DNA from 3 places in the Rhizobium atlanticum genome. Region 3 is predicted to be linked to each of the others. Evidence: riboswitches for the same ligand, from Rfam matches in the RefSeq annotation. Region 3 holds a riboswitch; each other region holds the start of a gene.
The links. Region 3 has a riboswitch for thiamine pyrophosphate ahead of PH551_RS24135 (ABC transporter permease). Riboswitches for the same ligand answer to the same signal wherever they lie in the genome.
Positions count from the first base shown of each region.

Region 1: it holds a riboswitch for thiamine pyrophosphate, as region 3 does, so the genes downstream of both, thiM (hydroxyethylthiazole kinase) here and PH551_RS24135 (ABC transporter permease) in region 3, are expected to answer to the same signal.
Region 2: it holds a riboswitch for thiamine pyrophosphate, as region 3 does, so the genes downstream of both, thiC (phosphomethylpyrimidine synthase ThiC) here and PH551_RS24135 (ABC transporter permease) in region 3, are expected to answer to the same signal.

Region 1 is NZ_JAQJCJ010000017.1:140,995-147,317, reverse strand. It holds gene PH551_RS23645 (RidA family protein) at 1-121, opposite strand, end outside; gene PH551_RS23640 (ABC transporter permease) at 170-1,039, opposite strand; gene PH551_RS23635 (ABC transporter permease) at 1,039-1,980, opposite strand; gene PH551_RS23630 (ABC transporter substrate-binding protein) at 2,063-3,589, opposite strand; gene PH551_RS23625 (DUF1349 domain-containing protein) at 3,814-4,398, shown strand; TPP riboswitch at 4,532-4,628, shown strand; gene thiM (hydroxyethylthiazole kinase) at 4,674-5,477, shown strand; gene thiE (thiamine phosphate synthase) at 5,474-6,109, shown strand; gene thiD (bifunctional hydroxymethylpyrimidine kinase/phosphomethylpyrimidine kinase) at 6,106-6,323, shown strand, end outside.
Region 2 is NZ_JAQJCJ010000003.1:355,485-361,807, reverse strand. It holds gene PH551_RS07045 (ATP-binding protein) at 1-1,834, opposite strand, end outside; gene PH551_RS07040 (metallophosphoesterase family protein) at 1,834-3,102, opposite strand; TPP riboswitch at 3,369-3,500, shown strand; gene thiC (phosphomethylpyrimidine synthase ThiC) at 3,595-5,427, shown strand; gene thiO (glycine oxidase ThiO) at 5,430-6,323, shown strand, end outside.
Region 3 is NZ_JAQJCJ010000018.1:75,230-81,552, reverse strand. It holds gene PH551_RS24145 (ABC transporter substrate-binding protein) at 1-561, opposite strand, end outside; gene PH551_RS24140 (ABC transporter ATP-binding protein) at 626-1,438, opposite strand; gene PH551_RS24135 (ABC transporter permease) at 1,435-2,241, opposite strand; TPP riboswitch at 2,402-2,515, opposite strand; gene soxR (redox-sensitive transcriptional activator SoxR) at 2,847-3,317, shown strand; gene PH551_RS24125 (SDR family NAD(P)-dependent oxidoreductase) at 3,442-4,212, shown strand; gene PH551_RS24120 (ArsR/SmtB family transcription factor) at 4,316-4,657, shown strand; gene PH551_RS24115 (LysR family transcriptional regulator) at 4,735-5,628, shown strand; gene PH551_RS24110 (formate dehydrogenase subunit gamma) at 5,763-6,242, shown strand; gene PH551_RS24105 (formate dehydrogenase beta subunit) at 6,239-6,323, shown strand, end outside.

The DNA.
Region 1 (6,323 bases), on a different contig from region 3:
AATTGGCGATCGGCGGCGGTGGCGGCGGCAGCGTTATGCCGAGCGCGGCTAACCGTTGGTAAGGCGAGTTCTCGACCTTGCCGGCGGCGGCGGGGAACTGATTCACGCGAACTCCTGTCATGCGAATTTCGATTGGCGGATTTGGATTGGGCGACCTCTGGTCGGCGGATTAAAGGTCCTTGCGAAGTCTTGGATCGAGCATGTCTCTCAGGCCGTCGCCGACCATCTGCAGCGACAGCACCGAGAGGACGATCGCCACGCCGGGGAAAGCCGTCATCCAATCGGCCTGCCCGATATATTGCCGGCCGGCAGCGATCATCGTTCCCCAGGTCGGCACTTCGGGGCTGACGCCGAGGCCGAGGAAGGAGAGGCCGGCTTCGGCAAGCATAGCGCTGGCAAAGAGGAAGGTGGCCTGTACCAGGATCGGCGACAGCAGATTGCGCAACACGTGTCGGGTCATGATATGGAAGGTCGAGATGCCAAGCGCCCTCGCCGCCTCGACATAGGGCAGCTCGCGGATGACAAGCGTCGAGGCACGGACGATACGGGCAAGGCGCGGCGAGTAGACGATCGACAGCGCAATGATGACCGTCGTCAAGGACGGGCCGAGAGCGGCGACGAGGGCGATGGCGAGCAGGATATCCGGAAAGGCCATCATCGCGTCGATCAGCCGGGCGATCGGCGTATCGAGCTTTTGAAAGAAGCCGGCAAGCAGGCCGAGCGTCACGCCGATGGCGGCCGACAAGGCCACAACAGCCGCACCGACGAGCAGCGACAGGCGGCCGGCGAAAATCGTGCGCGAGAAGACGTCGCGGCCGAACTCGTCAGTACCGAAAAAGAAGATCTCGCTCGGCGGCTTCAGCCGGTTGACGATGGAAAGCTTCGACGGCGAATAGGGCGCGACGACCGGCGCGAAGACTGCGAGCAGCACGAAGACCACCAGGATCAGCAGGCCGAAGGCCACTGTCCTGCGCTTCATGAGGCGGCGGACGAACTTGCTGCCTTCGCTTTCGACAGGTTTGATTGCGACATCCGCCATCAGTAGCGCACCCTCGGATCGACCAGCAGGTAGAGCATGTCGATCGCAAAATTGATCAGCACGTAGAGGGCGGCGATGACGAGCAGCGCCCCCTGGATGACGGGATAGTCGCGGCGCAGCACCGCCGAGACCACGAGATTGCCAACCCCGGGCAAGCCGAAGACGGTTTCGGTGACGACAGCGCCCGAGATCAGCACGGCGGCGGTCAGGCCGAGCACCGTCAGGATCGGGATCAGCGCATTCTTCAGAGCGTGCTTGAGGATGACCTTACGCTCGATTAGCCCCTTGGCGCGCGCCGTGCGGATATAATCGTCGCCGAGCACATCGAGCATCGAGGCACGGGTGAAGCGCAGGATCAGCGCCGAAGAGACGATGCCGAGCGCAAAGGCCGGCAGCGTCAGATGATACATCCGGTCGATGAAAGTCGAGCCCGGGCCGCCATAGCCGGAGACCGGGAAGAGGTTGAATCGGACAGCGAAGAACTGCATCAGGATGAGACCGAGCCAGAAGCTTGGAATACTGGCGGCGAACATGGCGAGGGTCGTTGCCGCCTGATCAATGAAGGAACCACGCCGATAGGCGGCATAGATGCCGATCGGCAGGGCGATGATGCTGGCGATGGCAAGCGAAAACAGCGTCAGGAAGAAGGTCGGTTCGGCCCGGTCGACGAGTGCTACAGTGACCGGCATGTTGAGGAAGATCGACTGGCCGAGATCCCCCCTCAGCAACTGGCCGATATAATAGACATATTGCAGGCCAAGCGACTGGTCGAGGCCGAGCCGGGCCCGGAGATCGGCAATATCCTGCGGCGTCGCATCCGGCCCGAGCATGACGGCGGCCGGATCTCCCGGGGTCACGCGCACGATGACGAAGACGATCGTGACGACCAGGAACATCACGACGATCATGCCGAACAGGCGCTGGAGGATGTAGCGTATCATGAATGCCGGCCTTCAAGCCCTTGCAGATGCGGCAGAAAAGATGACCGGTACCGGTCCCGAAGGGCGGCACCGGCGGTGATGCTTACTTCTTGATCGAGGCGTTCCAGAAATATGGCCACGGAGCCGGATCGACGCCCTCGAGCTTGACCGACTTCGCCGAGACGGCGTTGAAATCGCCGATCTTCATGAAGGGTGCGTCTGTATAAACGGCCTTCTGGACATCGGCCCAGAGCGCCACGCGCTTCTTCGGATCGACTTCGGAGGTGAAGGCATCGACCGCGGCCTTGCGGGCCGGCGTGTCCCACCAGCCGGGCGAACTCGTCGACAGCGAGCCGATGAGCGCCGGCTCCGGCAAGAAGGGGCTGTGGGTAATGTAGATATCCCAAAGCTTCGGATCGGTGCGACGCTGGGTTAGCGTCGCCCAGTCCACCACCTGCATATCGATGGTGAAGCCTGCAAGTTTCAGATATTCGGCGGCGACCTGCGCCATCTTGTAATGGAACTCGTATTGGCGGCTGGTCAGGATGCGGATCGGCTCGCCATTGTAGCCGGCTTTCTTGGCGGCAGCGGACGCCCCTTCCGGATCGGCGACATTATAGGCGCCTTCGGCGCCGGCATCGGTCGACCAGGCAAAGGACTTCGGGTAGATGGCCCCGTCGAGCGCATAAAAATCCTTGCTGCCGAAGGCCGCCGCCAGCATGTCTTCCATGCTGAGCGCCTGCCGGATCGCCTTGCGCACCTCGACGTTGGCAGCAGCACCTTCCTTGGTGTTGAAGACGAAGACAGGATAACCGAAGGGCTTCAGCATGACCGGTTGCGAGGCGGTCGAAGCTTTCAGCTTGTCGTAGGATTCGACAGGAATCGAGTCGACATAATCATACTGGCCGGAAACGGCGGCCTCGACGCGGGTGTTCGGGTCCGGCACCGGCACAAAGCGGATTTCATCAAGATATTGATGACGCGCGCCGCCATAGCCATCGCTCTCGCCGCTGCGTGGCTTGTACCCATCGAAGCGGACAAGCTGGATATACTGGTCGGCTTTCCGTTCCTTCAGCATATAGGGACCGGTGCCGATGAACTCCTTCATCGGCTCGTCCTGCTTTTCGGACGGGATGATGATGGCCGCCGAATTGTTGAAGGCAAGCAGCGAGGTCAACGGCGCATAGGGCTGCTTCAGCGTGATCGTAACCGTCGAAGGATCGGAAGCCGCGATCTTGTCGATAAAGCCGGCCACCTGCTTGCCCCGCGAGGCGATCTTCATCCAGCGGGTAAGCGAAGCGACCACATCCTCGGACGTCATATCGGTATTGTCGTGGAACTTGACGCCAGTCCTGAGCTTGATCGTATAGGTTTTGCCGTCGGCGCTGATCTCGGGCAGGCTTTCGGCGAGAAGCGGCGTGACGTTCCAGCTCTTGTCGAAAGTGTAGAGCGTCTCGAAAATATGCTGGGTGACGATGCCGACGAGATCGGCCGTCGACGACATCGGATCGAGCGTCGGCGGCTCGCCGATCGTCGCGACATTGATGACGCCGCCCTTTTCCTGGGCAAGCAGGGTCGAAGGCAGGGCGACGAACGCGGTTCCGAGAAGGAATGCGACGAATGTTTTCATATGAGAGCTCCCGATTTAGTTCCACAATTATGTAATTAATATTTTTGTAACAGAATAGAAGCTGGAGCTATCGTGTCAAGCATGAGTGGTCGATTATGCAGCCGCGGATAGCGCGTTGCCGGAAAAGCACCATCTTCAGCTGCGCTAGTTCTCCGCACGGGGCCTGCGTGGTACGCCAAGTGAGACGACTGCCCTGCGGCAAGATTAAAGGAAGGGAGAAGCGAATGAGCATCGACTTCAATGACGGGAAATGGCTGAACGAGCCGGGCAGCTGGCACGCCGACGAAACCGGCCTGACGATGACGACAGGCGAAAAGACCGATTTCTGGCGCGAGACCTATTACGGCTTCACCCGCGACACCGGCCACTTCCTCGCCTTTCCCACCGGCGACAGCTTCACCGCACAGATCCGCGCCCAGGGCGAATTCCGCACCCTCTACGATCAGGCAGGCCTGATGGTACGCATCGACGAGAGCCGCTGGGTGAAAACGGGCGTCGAATTCACCGACGGAGAAGCCTTCCTCAGCACCGTCGTCACCGACGGAAAGTCAGACTGGTCGGTGTCGCAGCCCTTCAAGGAATTGGAGGATTTCCGCATCCGTGTGACGGTCGCAAACGGCGCCGTGCGCATCCAGGGCTCCCGCGACGGTAGCCGCTGGCCGTTGCTGCGGTTAGCACCCTTCCCGGCTGCCGATCGCTATGAGGTCGGGCCGACAGCCTGTACGCCGGAGCGGAGTGGTTTGAGGGTTCGATTTTCGGAGTTTTCAATCAGCCCGGCTATTACGACGGGGCTGCATGATTTGAGTTAGGCAAAATTGGATGCCTTCAGGATTGCGCTGGGAAGGCCTCCAGCAATGTCCACGCCCAAGGGCAGCCGCTCCGAAATACCGGAATACTCACTTTCGGAGTGACAGCCGCGCCCTTCTCTGCGAAAAAGAGCGTGATGAGAGACAGGGGCGTTCGTCGACAGACGGGCTGAGAAGAACCCTTCGAACCTGAACCGGATAATGCCGGCGGAGGGAGTCGCTCGGGGCATCGCCGTAAGAGCAGCCCCCCGCGCCCGCCCCCGCCTGAAAGGGGCACCATGCAGAGCAAGATCACGTCGGGAGCCATGCTGAAGGCGATGCGCGAAAAGCCGCCGCTCGTTCAGTGCATCACCAATTATGTCGCGATGAATATCGCGGCCAACGTCCTGCTGGCCGCGGGCGCTTCTCCCGCCATGGTGCATGCCGCTGAAGAAGCCGGCGAATTCGCCGGCATCGCCAATGCTTTGACCATCAACATCGGCACGCTCTCGACGCAATGGCTCGAAGGCATGCAGGGGGCTGCCAAGGCCGCCAATGCGGCCGGCAAACCCTGGGTGCTCGATCCGGTGGCCCATTACGCCACGGGCTTCCGTCGCGCCGCGGTGGCCGACCTTCTGGAGCTTCGCCCGACGATTATCCGCGGCAACGCCTCCGAGATCATCGCGCTTGCCGGCGGCGAGAGCCGTGGTCAGGGCGTCGACAGCCGCGATCCAGTCGAACAGGCGGAGGATTCGGCACGGCGGCTGGCGGAGAGGCAGCGGACCATCGTCGCCGTCACCGGTGCTGTCGACTTCGTCACCGATGGCGCAAGGGCAGTCCGTATTGCGGGCGGATCGGCCCTGATGCCGCAGGTCACCGCGCTCGGCTGCTCGCTCACCTGCCTCGTCGGCGCCTTTGCCGCGACCGCGCCCGAAGATCTCTTCGGCGCGACTGTCGCCGCGCTTTCGACCTTCGCCGTCGCCGGCGAAGATGCAGCGCTCGGCGCCGCCGGCCCGGGCTCCTTTTCCTGGCGCTTCCTCGATGCGCTGGCTGCGATCGACGCCGAAACGCTCGATGCCAGGGCAAGGGTATCGGTCGCATGAAGCGCTTCGACCTTTCGCTCTATCTCGTTCTCGATCCCGATCTCTGCGCCGGAATCGGCATGATCGAGACTGCGCGGCTTGCCGTTGCCGGCGGCGCGACGATGGTGCAGTTGCGCGACAAACATGCCGGCACGGCCAGGATGATCGAGACCGGCCGCGCCTTGAGAGAGGCGCTCGTTGGAACCGGCGCCCTCCTCATCGTTAATGACGATGTGGAGGCTGCGGTCGCGATCGGCGCCGATGGCCTGCATGTCGGCCAGGAGGATATGGATGCGCGCAGGGCACGAGACATGATCGGACCCGAGATGATCCTTGGTCTCTCGGTGGAAACAGCCCGGCTCGCTGCCGCCGTCGACCCTGATATTGTCGATTATGCCGGCGTCGGACCTGTCTTTGCGACGCCGACCAAGGCCGACCACAAGCAGCCGGTCGGCTTTGATGGTCTTGCCAGGCTTGTGAAGGCATCGCCGGTGCCGTCCGTCGCCATCGGCGGCCTCAAGGCGGAGCATGTGGCGGAAGTGTTTGCAGCGGGAGCCGAAGGGCTTGCCGTCGTCTCCGCCATTGCGGGCACGCCGGACCCCGAGGCCGCCGCCCGCCGCATCGCCGCAGAAATCCGAAAGGTCCGCCCATGATCCGCAATGTTCTCTCCATCGCCGGCTCGGATCCCTCCGGCGGCGCCGGCATCCAGGCCGATCTAAAGGCCTTTGCCGCCCGCAGCGTTTACGGCATGGCAGTGCTGACCGCGCTGACGGCACAGAACACGCAAGGGGTGACCGGCGTGCATCTGGTGCCGCCGCAATTCGTCGCCGACCAGATCGATGCCGTCTTCGCCGACGTGCGAGTCGA
Region 2 (6,323 bases), on a different contig from region 3:
CTTCGCCAAGCAGTTCCCTTTGCCGCTCGATCATTGCTGCCGTTGCCGCTTCCGCTTGGCGGAGTTGGCGCAGCTCGGCCAATTCCTGCGCCCGCGACAGCCGGCCGGCGGATACCGCGTCGTCCTGCCGCATCCGCTCCTCGAAAATCCGAGCCGTGGCGGCATTCAGACTGGTGAGATGCGCCTGCCAGGCGGCATCGCGTTCATCGCGCAGCCGCGCGGCCTCGGTATCGTCGATCGAACCGCCGGCGACGAAGGCCGCGATCCGGGCTTTGGTCAGCGCCTGTTCGGTGCCGAGATCGCGCAGCCTTCCCTCGTGATCGCCAATCCGCTTGTCGATAGCAGTCGCTTGGCCACGCCAGGCTTCGATCTGTCGAGGCTCTGCCGCGGCCGTCCGCTGCAGAGCGACGGCGTTGCCGCTCCAGGGTGCGAGCTGTTCAAACTGGTTCTCCTGCGTTCGCTTCGCCTGGACAAGTGTCCGTTCTTCCATGGTAAGCCGCAAGGGGAGATCAGATCCCGCCAGCCGGCTCAGGGCGATCTCGATGCGGCCGAAACGCGCAGGATCAAGGAGCCCAGATCCATGCCGCGAGCCGCCTTCCCTGTTCAGCCTTTCGAGATTCTCCCGCGCTCGCAACAGTTCCCGATCAGCGGCTGCCAGTTTCGCCTCGACGCCGGAACGCCGTTCGATAAGATCGCGGATGATGCCGATCAGCGAAGCGGGAAGCAGCAGCGCCTCGGGTTTCGCATGGCCCGGCTGTTCGAGATCGGCCAGCAGTCGGACCAACTCACCCTCCTGTTCGGCCAGCGCCAGCCGGCGCTTCGGCAGATCGCTCTCTGCCGCAAGATAGCGCGCCCGACCCTGATCCAGCAGGTCCATATGCGCGGTGACTGCCAGCGCCTTGTCGTCGATCGCGATCGCCTCGATCTCATCCGCAAGCTGGCGCAGCGTGCGGTCGGCGGTCTCGACAAGCGCCTGCAGCCGCGTCTCGTCGCGCGAAAGCTGCGGCAGGAGCGCGAACCATTCGGACGGCGGCCGCGGCAGATCGCTCATGGCGGCTACATCTGCATCCAGCCGCCGGAGCTCTAGGGCCGCGGGTAGGGCGCCGAGAAGGCGCGTCAGCTCCTGATGCCGGGTCTTGGCCTCGGCCAGTTCCCGCGTGGTTTTGCCATAGGCAGCGTCGGCCTGCTCATAAGTCGATTTCAGGGCCGAATAGGTGGAGGCAAGCGTGTCGATGGCATTGCGCTCGGCCTTGAGCGCTTCGAGCGAACGCTTGAGTTCCGCGAGCCTGGTGCTCGACGACCGCTTCTTGTAGATCGCGTTGGCTTCGTCGGCTGCGGTCACCAGCGAACGGCTCAGGCCTGCCAGGCCTGAGCTGGCCGAGAACAGCAATTCGCCGAGTTCGCCCTTGCTTTGTATGATGGCGTTGCCGCCTTCCTTGAGCGACTGATCGTCGAGCGAGAACATGGTGCGATAGGCCTCGCGACCGACGCCGCCAAGCGCGCCGGCCAGGAGCGCCTCGTTCACAGCTTGTCCCCGATCATCGACGAGGCTGCCGGTCCGCAGCTTGAGCCGCGCCAGCTCGTATTCCCAGCCACCAAATTCCAGCCGCGCACCGACCTTCATCGTATTGTAGGGATGCAGGAAATTATAGGTGCTGCGCTCACCAATGCCGTAGAGCAGATCAAGATAGGCGGCGAAGGTGGTCGACTTGCCCGCTTCGTTCAGGCCATAAACGATGTGCAAGTCCGGCGAACCTTGACGGGCCGCCCCGAAATCGATGGAGTGATCGGTGAACTTGCCATAGCGGGTGAGGTCGAGGCGGCGCAGACGCATCAGCTGTCTCCCCGATCCACCGCCTTCATCCGGGCGGCGATGTCCTCGGCGCCATCGGCGAGAAGGCTGTCGATGAAGCGTTCAAAACCCGCCTCGTTCTGGCCGGCAAATGCCCGGCTCTCGGGCGGCAGGTCGGCAAGCAGGTCCCGGACCATCTCCCTGACCTCGTCGCGAAATCCGCTGCGGGTGATGACCTCGTCCCGCATCAGCGCCCCGAGTTCGATGACGGGATCGGCGGCGGACGCGTCTGCGGGGATCGAGGGCGCTTCGAAGGCGAGTTCCAGCTTCTCGATCCAGGTGCGGCCGATCGCGTCGCTGCGCCGCTCGGCTTCGGCCTGCATGAGGTCGACATCGCGCCGCAGCTGCCAGGAGAGCGGCGTGCGGCCGGAAAGCCTGAGGCGTGCGACAAGATGCGGCGAAGCCGTGCGGTCGCGCTGCGCCATCAGGGCCGTCTCGACCATCATGGCTGCCTCACGCCAATCATCGACACCCGTGAGGTCGACATTGACGCGCTCGAACTGCGCGATGCTGGTACGCCGCTCCTCGACCGTCACGGTCCGGTCGTCGGCCACGGTCACCAGCGACACGGTCTTGATGCCCGCTTCATTGATGTCGCGGCCCTGCGGCATGCCGGGCATGATGACCGTCGCCGTGCCGGGATAATGGCTGCGCTGGTGGAGATGCCCGAGCGCCCAGTAGTCGAAACCCGAGGCATGCAGGTCGAGCACGTTGCAGGGCGCATAGACATCATGTCCGGCCGATCCGGCCAGACTCGTATGCATGATGCCGATATTGACGGCATCCGCTACCGGCGGCTTGAATTTCGGCAGCAGCGGGTCCGGGGCTTGCGGCTTGGCGAAGCTCAGACCGTGGATTGCGACCGACAAGCTGCCCTTGGTGGTCTCGACGGTCTCGGCATGGCCGCCGAAGATCTTCACCGTATCAGGCATCACCAGTTCCCGAGCGATCTTCGACATGGCATCGTGATTGCCGCGGATCTTGAAGACGACAATGCCCGCCCGGTGCAGCCGCTCCAGCTGACTCGCTAGGAAGCGCGCCGTCTTCATCGACGTCTGCTCCCCGTCATAGAGATCGCCGGCGATGACAAGCGCGTCGACCTGCTCCTCAAGGCAAAGATCGACGATCGCGACCAGCGTCTGTCGGCTGGCGTCACTGACAAGCTCGGCCAGCTCTGCATTGCGAAGTGCGAGAGAGCGCAAGGGAGAGTCGAGATGGAGATCGGCAGTGTGGACGAAACGATAGGCCATGAATGCAAGAATGGTGTTGCGATAGAGTGATCCAGCAGGCGCCGTCTGACAAATAAACGGACGTTATCGCCCGTTAGCTAAAACATGAGACCATGCCACGAATATTCAGAGCATGGCGGCAGCGTCCTGGCGAGTGAAATGGGCCGGCGGAGCTGGCCCATCCACAATCAATGCTGCTCTATCGGACTGGCCGCCGACTCAAAAGGTACGGATGGGAACGCGTGAGGGTCGGCTTGACATCAGGGCCGCAGCGGTCTTTGATGCAGGGCATTCACCAGGGGTGTCCCGGCAAGGGGCTGAGATTCTGCTGAACAATACGGCTTTGCCTGTTGTGGCGCAGTGACCCGTTGAACCTGATCCAGTTCATACTGGCGTAGGGACGGTGCAGACGCTGCGGCTATCGGGCGGATTTCGCTTTGTCGCATGAGGCGTCTTTCCATCATTCCAACACTGGAACTGGGTCTCCAAACGTCAAACCTTGGAGCCTCACCCATGAATATTGTCGCACCCAAGCTTACTCCGGTCGTCACCACCGGCCCGCTTCCGGCCTCGACCAAGATCGCCAAGCCCGGAACGCTCTATCCTGATCTGCGCGTGCCGATGCGCGAAATCAGCCTTCACCCGACCTCCGGTGAACCGCCGGTAACGGTCTATGATTCCTCCGGTCCCTATACCGACCCGGCACATACGGTCTCGATCGACGCCGGGCTGCCGCGTCTGCGCGAGAACTGGATCAGAGCGCGCGGCGATGTCGAAGCCTATGTAGGCCGGGTGGTGAAGCCTGAAGATAATGGTTTTGTCACCGGCGAGCGGCTGACGCCGGAATTCCCTATTCGCAACACGCCGCTGAAGGCAAAAGCGGGCCGCGCCGTAACCCAGCTCGCCTATGCGCGTGCCGGCATCATCACGCCGGAAATGGAGTTCATCGCCATCCGCGAAAACCTCGGCCGGCAGGCCGCGAAGGAGGCGCTCGGGCGCGACGGCGAGAGCTTTGGCGCTGATATTCCCGATTTCGTGACGGCCGAATTCGTGCGGCGGGAGGTCGCGGCGGGCCGCGCGATCATTCCGGCCAACATCAACCACCCGGAAACCGAACCGATGATCATCGGCCGGAATTTCCTGGTGAAGATCAACGCCAATATCGGCAACTCGGCCGTCACCTCGTCGATGGCGGAAGAAGTGGAAAAGATGGTCTGGGCGATCCGCTGGGGCGCCGACACGGTGATGGACCTCTCCACCGGCCGCAACATTCACAACATCCGCGAATGGATCATTCGCAATTCGCCGGTTCCGATCGGAACGGTGCCTCTCTACCAGGCGCTTGAAAAGGTGAACGGCATTGCAGAGGATCTCACCTGGGAAGTCTATCGCGATACGCTGATCGAACAGGCCGAGCAGGGCGTCGATTATTTCACCATCCATGCGGGCGTGCGGCTTGCCTATATCCCGCTCACCGTCAATCGTGTCACCGGGATCGTCTCACGCGGCGGCTCGATCATGGCCAAGTGGTGTCTGCATCACCACAAGGAGAGCTTCCTCTACGAGCATTTCGAGGAAATCTGCGACATCTGCCGTGCCTATGACGTCTCCTTCTCGCTTGGAGACGGCCTTCGCCCCGGCTCGATCGCCGATGCCAATGACGCTGCGCAATTTGCCGAGCTCGAAACCCTCGGCGAACTGACCAAGATTGCCTGGGCCAGGGATTGCCAGGTGATGATCGAAGGTCCTGGCCACGTGCCGATGCACAAGATCAAGGAGAATATGGACAAGCAGCTCAGGGTCTGCGGCGAGGCTCCCTTCTATACGCTCGGACCGCTGACCACCGACATTGCGCCGGGCTATGATCACATCACCTCCGGCATCGGAGCCGCGATGATCGGCTGGTTCGGCACGGCCATGCTCTGCTACGTCACGCCGAAGGAGCATCTGGGCCTGCCCGACCGCACCGACGTCAAGACCGGTGTCATCACCTACAAGATTGCCGCGCATGCCGCCGACCTCGCCAAGGGCCATCCGGCCGCCCGCATCCGTGACGATGCGCTGTCGCGGGCGCGGTTCGAATTCCGCTGGGAAGACCAGTTCAACCTCTCCCTCGACCCGGATACGGCGCGTTCCTTCCATGACGAGACCCTGCCGAAGGAGGCCCACAAGGTGGCGCATTTCTGTTCGATGTGCGGCCCGAAATTCTGTTCCATGCGCATTTCCCACGATATTCGCGCCGAGGCGCAGAAAGAAGGACTGGAAGCCATGGCCGCCAGGTATCGCGATGGCGGCGACCTCTACATGCCGGTCGCCGACGCTGCGAAAACGCTTGCCGGAGAATGACGATGCATGTTCTCGTCAAGGGGGCCGGCGTTGCCGGCCTCACCGTTGCCTGGCAGCTCCATCGGCACGGATTCCGGGTCAGCGTCGCTGAGCAAGCCGACCAGGTCGGCGCCGGTGCTTCCGGCTTTGCCGGCGGCATGCTGGCTCCATGGTGCGAAAGGGAAAGCGCAGACGAGCCGGTCCTGGCGCTCGGCCGTCTTGCCGCCGATTGGTGGGAGGCAGCGCTGCCCGGCCATGTCAATCGCCGGGGGACGCTTGTGGTGGCGGCCGGGCGAGATGCCGGCGAACTCGACCGCTTTTGCCGCCGGACAAGCGGATGGGAATGGCTGGACGAGCCGGCGATCGCGACGCTTGAACCGGATCTCGCCGGCCGCTTCCGCAGGGCATTGTTCTTCCGGCAGGAAGCGCATCTCGATCCGCGGCAGGCGCTCTCCGGTCTCGCCGCCGGACTTGAGGAAGCCCGCATGCGCCTCACATTCGGCGTCAGGGGCGATGCCGACCTTGCCCCCTACGATCGCGTGATCGACTGCACCGGGGCTGCCCAGATCGGCCGTCTGCCCGGATTGCGCGGCGTTCGCGGAGAGATGCTTTGCGTCGAAACGAACGAGGTCACTCTCTCCCGTCCCGTTCGCCTGCTGCATCCGCGCCACCCGATCTATATCGTGCCACGCCAGCGAAATCGTTTCATGATCGGGGCGACGATGATCGAAAGCAACGACATCGGCCCGATTACCGCGCGTTCGCTGATGGAGTTGCTGAATGCCGCCTATGCCGTCAATCCTGCCTTCGGCGAGGCACGGGTTACCGAGACCGGCGCGGGCGTGCGGCCGGCCTATCCCGACAATCTGCCGCGGGTGACGCAGGAGGGGCGCATCTTCCATGTCAATGGCCTCTAC
Region 3 (6,323 bases):
GGTGTAGATCTCCAGCGTGAAGTCAATCGAGCCATTGTCCAGCGCTTCATAGGCGGAGGTGCCGAGGGTGACGGTCTTGACGTCGCCCTTGCCGCCGTCATTGCGGATCATCGCCGAGACCAGCGCGCTTTCCCAAGTGCCGCCGAAGCCTCCATAGGTCTTGCCATCGAGATCTCTAGGGCTCTTGATGTCGTCCCGCCCGCCCTTGAAGATCAGGCGCGCGGTTTCCGTCTGGACGACGCCGTAGACCATCTTCACGTCACCGCCGCCAGCACGCTGCGTCAGGGCCTCGATCTCGCTACTGATGCCGAAATCGGCGACCCCGTTTGATACCAGCGTGCCGGCACTCGTGTCGGTAAAGGGTAGAATTTCGACATCGAGGCCGGCGGCCGTGTAGAAGCCCTTCGCCTTGGCGACGTAGATGCCGATGTGATTGGTGTTGGGCGTCCAGTCGAGCGCGATACGAACCTTTGCGGGCGCCGATTGAGCGAAGGCGACGCGGCCGGCGAGGCTTGTCGCGATGGCGGCGAGCATCGTCTGGCGGCGGGTGAGAAGCGGCATGGTGACCTCCTCAGGTCTTTAGAGCATGACGCCGAAAAGTCCGGTTTTCGAACGACATCAGACTCTAACTCTTTAAATTGGAACAGGATTCAGATTTTGGGCCGACCGGCCTAAAACCATCCTGTTCTAGCGGATGAAGCAGGGTTTGCAGGATTTCGGTCTCGATCGCCTGGGCCGCCGGCGAACCGAGATCGGCAATGCTTCTCGGGCGGGGCAGGGGAACGCGGAATTCGCGGATGACACGCGCCGGACGGGCAGACAGCACGTAGATCCGGTCGGAGAGGAAAACGGCCTCGCGAACATCGTGGGTGATCAGCAGCGCCGTCCAGCGATGTTCGGTCCACATGCCTTGCAGCCACTCCTGGATCTGCGTGCGGGTTAGCGCATCGAGCGCGCCGAAGGGCTCGTCGAGCAGCAGCATGTCCTGCTCCTGGATGACGGTGCGCAGCAGCGCAGCACGTTGGCGCATGCCGCCGGAAAGAGCGGCGGGGTAGTGATGTTCGAAGCCGGCAAGGCCGAACCGCTCGAAGAGGGGCGCGACAGCGGCGCGGGCAGCCCGGCGAGCCATGCCCTTCACTTCCAGGCCGAGCGCGGCATTATCGATGATCCGGCGCCAGGGCATCAGCGCATCGCGTTGCGGCATGAAGGCAAAGGAATGCGGCGTCTGTTCCAGCGCTGCACCGTTGAAAAGCATGGCGCCGGAATCGGGTCGCAGCGCCTGTGTCAGCAGTCTCAGCACGGTCGATTTTCCGGAGCCGGATGGGCCGACGATCGAGACGAACTCGCCGTCTGCGACGGCGAGCGAAATGTCGTCTAGAACCTTCATGCCGTCGAAGGACTTCGAGATGTTGCGCAGCTCAAGCATCTGACCGGTCATCGGCGCCGCTCCTGGGATGGCTGCCAGGGCATGACGAAACGCTGGATAACCAGCGTCAGCGCGAAGAGGCAGAGCGTCAACAGAGCGCTGACGATCACGGCGGCGAGCACGAGATCGGGACGGAAATTGTTCTTGGCGTTGAGGATATAGATGCCGAGGCCGCTTGCAGCGCCGGCATATTCGGCAAAGATCGCGCCGACGACGGCATAGGTGATCGAGATTCGGAGGCCGGCGAAGAAATAGGGCAGGGACGAGGGAAACCGCGCCAGGCGAAAAATGCGCCAGCGGCTCGCTTTCATCGAATTCAAGAGCTCGGCAATGTCGCGATCGGTCGCCTCATAGCCCTGAAGCAGGGCAACAAGCAGCGGAAAGAAGGTGACGAGCGCCACCAGCAATATCTTCGGCAAAAGGCCGAAACCGAACCAGAGGACGACGAGAGGCGCGATCGCCACCAGCGGCAAAGTCTGGCTGGCGATGAAGATCGGCAGCATTGCCCGGCGCATGAAGGGCATGAAATCCATCAGGATCGAGGAGACGAAGGCGAAGGCGAGCGACAGGGCGAAACCACCGAGTGTCGCTCCGAGCGTCGGCCAGGTGTTTGCTATCAGCGCCTCTCGGTTCAGCCAGCCCTGGACAAGGATACGCGAAGGCGCCGGCAGAATGGACGGTTTGATACCGGAAAGATCGACATAGAGTTCCCATGCCACCAGAAAAGCAAAGCCTGCGAGCAAGGCGGGCATTGCCCGGTACACGGCGAGATAGAGCGTCGCAAGGCGCGAATCCGATGGTCGTGGCGATGTCATCGGCGTTCGGTTTCAGGCTTTCGCCGGGCTGTTCGCGCAAACCTGTCGAGGGCATCGGTGTCGATGCGCAGCCTGCCGCGATTTGGGGCGGTTGCCTTGAGGGCATCGATAGGGATGCCGACGGAATTGCCGGACGTCCGGTAGAGTGACACTTGCGCGCCGGAATACATTTGGACCTCGCTCCGCTGGCATTACCCAGATCAGCTTAGAAGGGTCCGGAGGCTTGCGCCTCACATCTCAGCCCCGGCGACACGGAGCTCCCCTGTTATTTCGGCGAAAACTATCATCGGGGTTTTCTTGCCGCAACCGCAAAATTGCAAACCCGTCCGCCCGGTCGGATGGGGCGCAGATAAAAAACACCCGGACGGAGGTCCTGTCCGGGTGTTTTCCGAGGTTCCGTACCTGCCGGGAACGGACCCCGAGCGCTTGTCTTTCAGGCGGCAATATCGGCAGGGGCGATCGGCGCGGGCCGGGCAAGCGCCGACGCCATCATTTCAGCTTGTATCGACCGGATGATCTCACTGACGCTCCTTCCTGCGCCTCGTGCTTTACGGCCGGGGAAGCAGCGGTTATAAAACCTCAACTAATATTGAGGTCAATAGGCGATGAATAGGATTTCTGCAACGCCGCTCGGCAAGCTTCTGACGGTCGGCGAAGTGGCGCAACGCAGTGGTCTTGCCGTCTCGGCGCTACATTTCTATGAGGCCAAGGGGCTGATCTCGAGTATCCGCACGCGCGGCAACCAGCGGCGCTACGGACGCGATGTCCTTCGCCGGCTCGGCATCATCAAGGTGGCGCAACGTGTCGGCATTCCGCTTTCGGAAATCCAGACGGCATTTGCCTCCCTGCCGCAGGGGCGTACGCCGACGATTGCCGACTGGCAGACGCTGTCGGCGCGCTGGAAGGATGAACTCGACACGCGAATCAGACGGCTGAGCCTGCTGCGAGACCGTCTGACCGGCTGCATCGGCTGCGGTTGCCTGTCGATCGAAAGCTGTCCGTTGCGCAATCCCTTCGATCAGCTCGGCGAGGAAGGGCCAGGCGCACGGCTGCTGGAGATCGAAATCGAACTATGAACTTTCAGGGAAGAGCGCCAGCCTCTGGCGGAAAGATGATGCCTGCCTTTCTTTCGGCCCGCGCGCTCATATGTTAAGGGCGAATGGCGCAACAGGCGGCATTGTCCGCGAGGAGGACAGCTTCGTGTTCCACCCGAGACTATTCGAAAATCGCAATGTCATCGTAACCGGCGCCGGGCGGGGCATCGGTCTCGAAGTGGCCCGGCAGTTCCTGGACTGCGGCGCGAATGTGATCGTCCATACTGGACGCAAACCGGGGCGCGATCTGCCGGATTTTCTGCTGACGGCTGAATCCGAAAGACGGGCGCTGTTGCTGCACGCCGATTTCACTGCCGCTGGCGGCGCTGCGCAATTTGCCGAAAATGCGCTTACCTTTTTCGACAAGGTGCATGTGCTCGTCAACAACGCCGGCACTATGCTCGGCCGTTTTCCAGCTGCCACACTGACTGACGCAGATTATGAGGCGATCGTGCGTTTGAACCAGACGTCGGTGGTGGCGCTGACGCGTGCGTTGCTGCCGGCATTGAAGGCGGCGGAAGGCGCTGCCATCGTCAACACCGTTTCAATTTCCGCGCTGACCGGCGGCAGTCCCGGTTCTTCGATTTATTCTGCCTCGAAAGCCTTCGTTTCGACCTATTCCAAGGCGCTTGCCCGCGAGCTCGCGCCGGATGGCATCCGCGTCAATTGTGTCTCCCCCGGAACGATCGAGACGGATTTCCACGAGCGCTATTCCTCCCGCGAAAAGCTGGAGCAGACGAGAAAGTCTATTCCCCTGCAGCGGCTGGGCACAGCGGAGGATTGCGCTCCCGCCTATCTGTTTCTGGCGGCGCCCTCGCTCTCCGGATACATTACCGGCCAGGTCCTCGAGATCAATGGCGGCCAGCTTATCTGCTGATTTAGTTAGACCTTTTTTGACATTTCATCACTTTTGGCAAATTCGTGTGTGCGAATATGCTATTGTGCTGATCTGCCTTTTTGCTTCCCTTCCGAGATGTCGAATGCCATTGCCCAAGCCCGAGCCGGGAATGTCCGGTCAGGAACTGCACAAACTCGCTGGAAACGCTCGTGAGGCGAGCGATCTGCTGAAGGCGCTGGCGCACCAGACTCGACTTCTGATTCTTTGCATACTCGCGACCGAGGAGCGGACGGTGAGTGAAATCGAAAACATCCTTGGCATTCAGCAGGCAATGGTCTCGCAGCAGCTCGCGCGTTTGAGGCTCGAAGGTCTCGTCAATACGCGCCGTCAGGGCAGGCTGGTCTATTACCGTATCGGCAATACAAACGTGCTTGCCTTCCTTGAATCGCTGTTCGATCTTTTTCCGGCCGCTGAAAACAATTAGTACCCGCCCTTGCGGAGCACGGTTGCTGCGTCGAAGATAGCTGATCCGGATGATTTCGCGCCGGATCGGGAGACCGGATGATCGACAAGCTGGAATTTTTCATCGCCCTTGCCAACGAAAAGCATTTCGGCCGCGCCGCGGAGGAGTGCGGGGTTTCCCAGCCGACGCTTTCAGCCGCGATCCGGCAGCTCGAGGATCAGCTTGGTGTCATGCTGGTGCAGCGCGGCTCGCGCTTTCAGGGGCTGACGCCGGAGGGCCAGCGCGTCCTGGAATGGGCCCGGCGCATCGTCGGCGATGCCCGCACCATGCGCGAGGAGATGCGCGCGGCCCGCCGCGGACTTTCCGGCCATATTCGCCTTGCCGCCATTCCGACGGCGCTCGCCATGCTTTCGCGCATCACCACGCCCTTTCAGGAACGACATCCGGGAGTGACCTTCTCGATCGTCTCGCGGAACTCGCTGCAGGTGCTGAGCATGCTCGAAAATCTCGAAATCGACGCCGGCATCACCTATCTCGAAAACGAGCCGCTCGGCCGGGTCACCAGTGTTCCGCTCTATGCCGAGCGCTATCATCTGATCACGGCTGCAGGCAGCCCGCTGTCCGATCGCGACAATGTGACCTGGAAGGAGGTCGGCGATCTTCGGCTTTGTCTATTGACCGCCGACATGCAGAACCGCCGCATCATCAACCGGCATCTGACGGAAGCCGGCGCCACTGTGCATCCGACGCTCGAATCCAATTCGATGATCGTGCTGTTCTCGCATGTCAGGACCGGACGCTGGGCGAGCATCATGCCGCGCAATGTGGCCAAATCCTTTGGTTTTCCGGTGGAGATCCGGATGATTCCGATTGTAGAACCGGAAGCCCACCATCTGGTTGGCCTCGTCGCACCCTATCGGGAGCCCTTCACCCCGCTCGTTTCGGCCCTGCTCCACGAAGCGAGAGTGCTCGTGCGGGACGAGGAACTCTGATAGAAAAAACCTATCAATCCACGAGATAGCTTTATTGATCGTCGTCGGCTTCCCTGAGATGTTGTCTGCACGATGGCGCTCGGCTGGGGAGGCCTGCCATCCCGAAACGAGCGAGCCGCCGGGAGGGCTGCCTGATGACCATTCATATCGCCCAAGGCGATATCGCAGCGCGTACGCGGACCATCGTCGCCGACCTTCGCTTCCTTGAAGGACCGCTGCTTCCCATTCTGCACGAGGTTCAGCGAGAATTCGGTTATGTGCCGCAGGAAGCCCTGCCTGTGATTGCGGAGGAACTGAACCTCTCGCGCGCCGAAGTGCACGGGGTGATGACATTCTACCACGATTATCGCGACCATCCCGCCGGCCGCCATGTGCTGAAGCTCTGTCGCGCCGAGGCCTGCCAGTCGACGGGCGGCGACGCGTTGGCTGATCGCGTCAAGGCGCTGCTCGGGATCGATTTTCATCAGACGACGCTCGACGGCGCCGTGACGCTGGAGCCGGTCTACTGTCTCGGCCTTTGTGCCTGCGCCCCGTCGGCGATGCTCGACGGCGAGGTTTATGGCCGCGTAGACGATCAGATGGCGGCGGAACTCGTTGCGGAGGCACGTCGATGACAGTCAAGATTTATGTTCCGCGCGATGCCGCTGCGCTGGCGCTCGGGGCCGAAAAGGTGGCAAAGGCGATTGCCCAGGAGA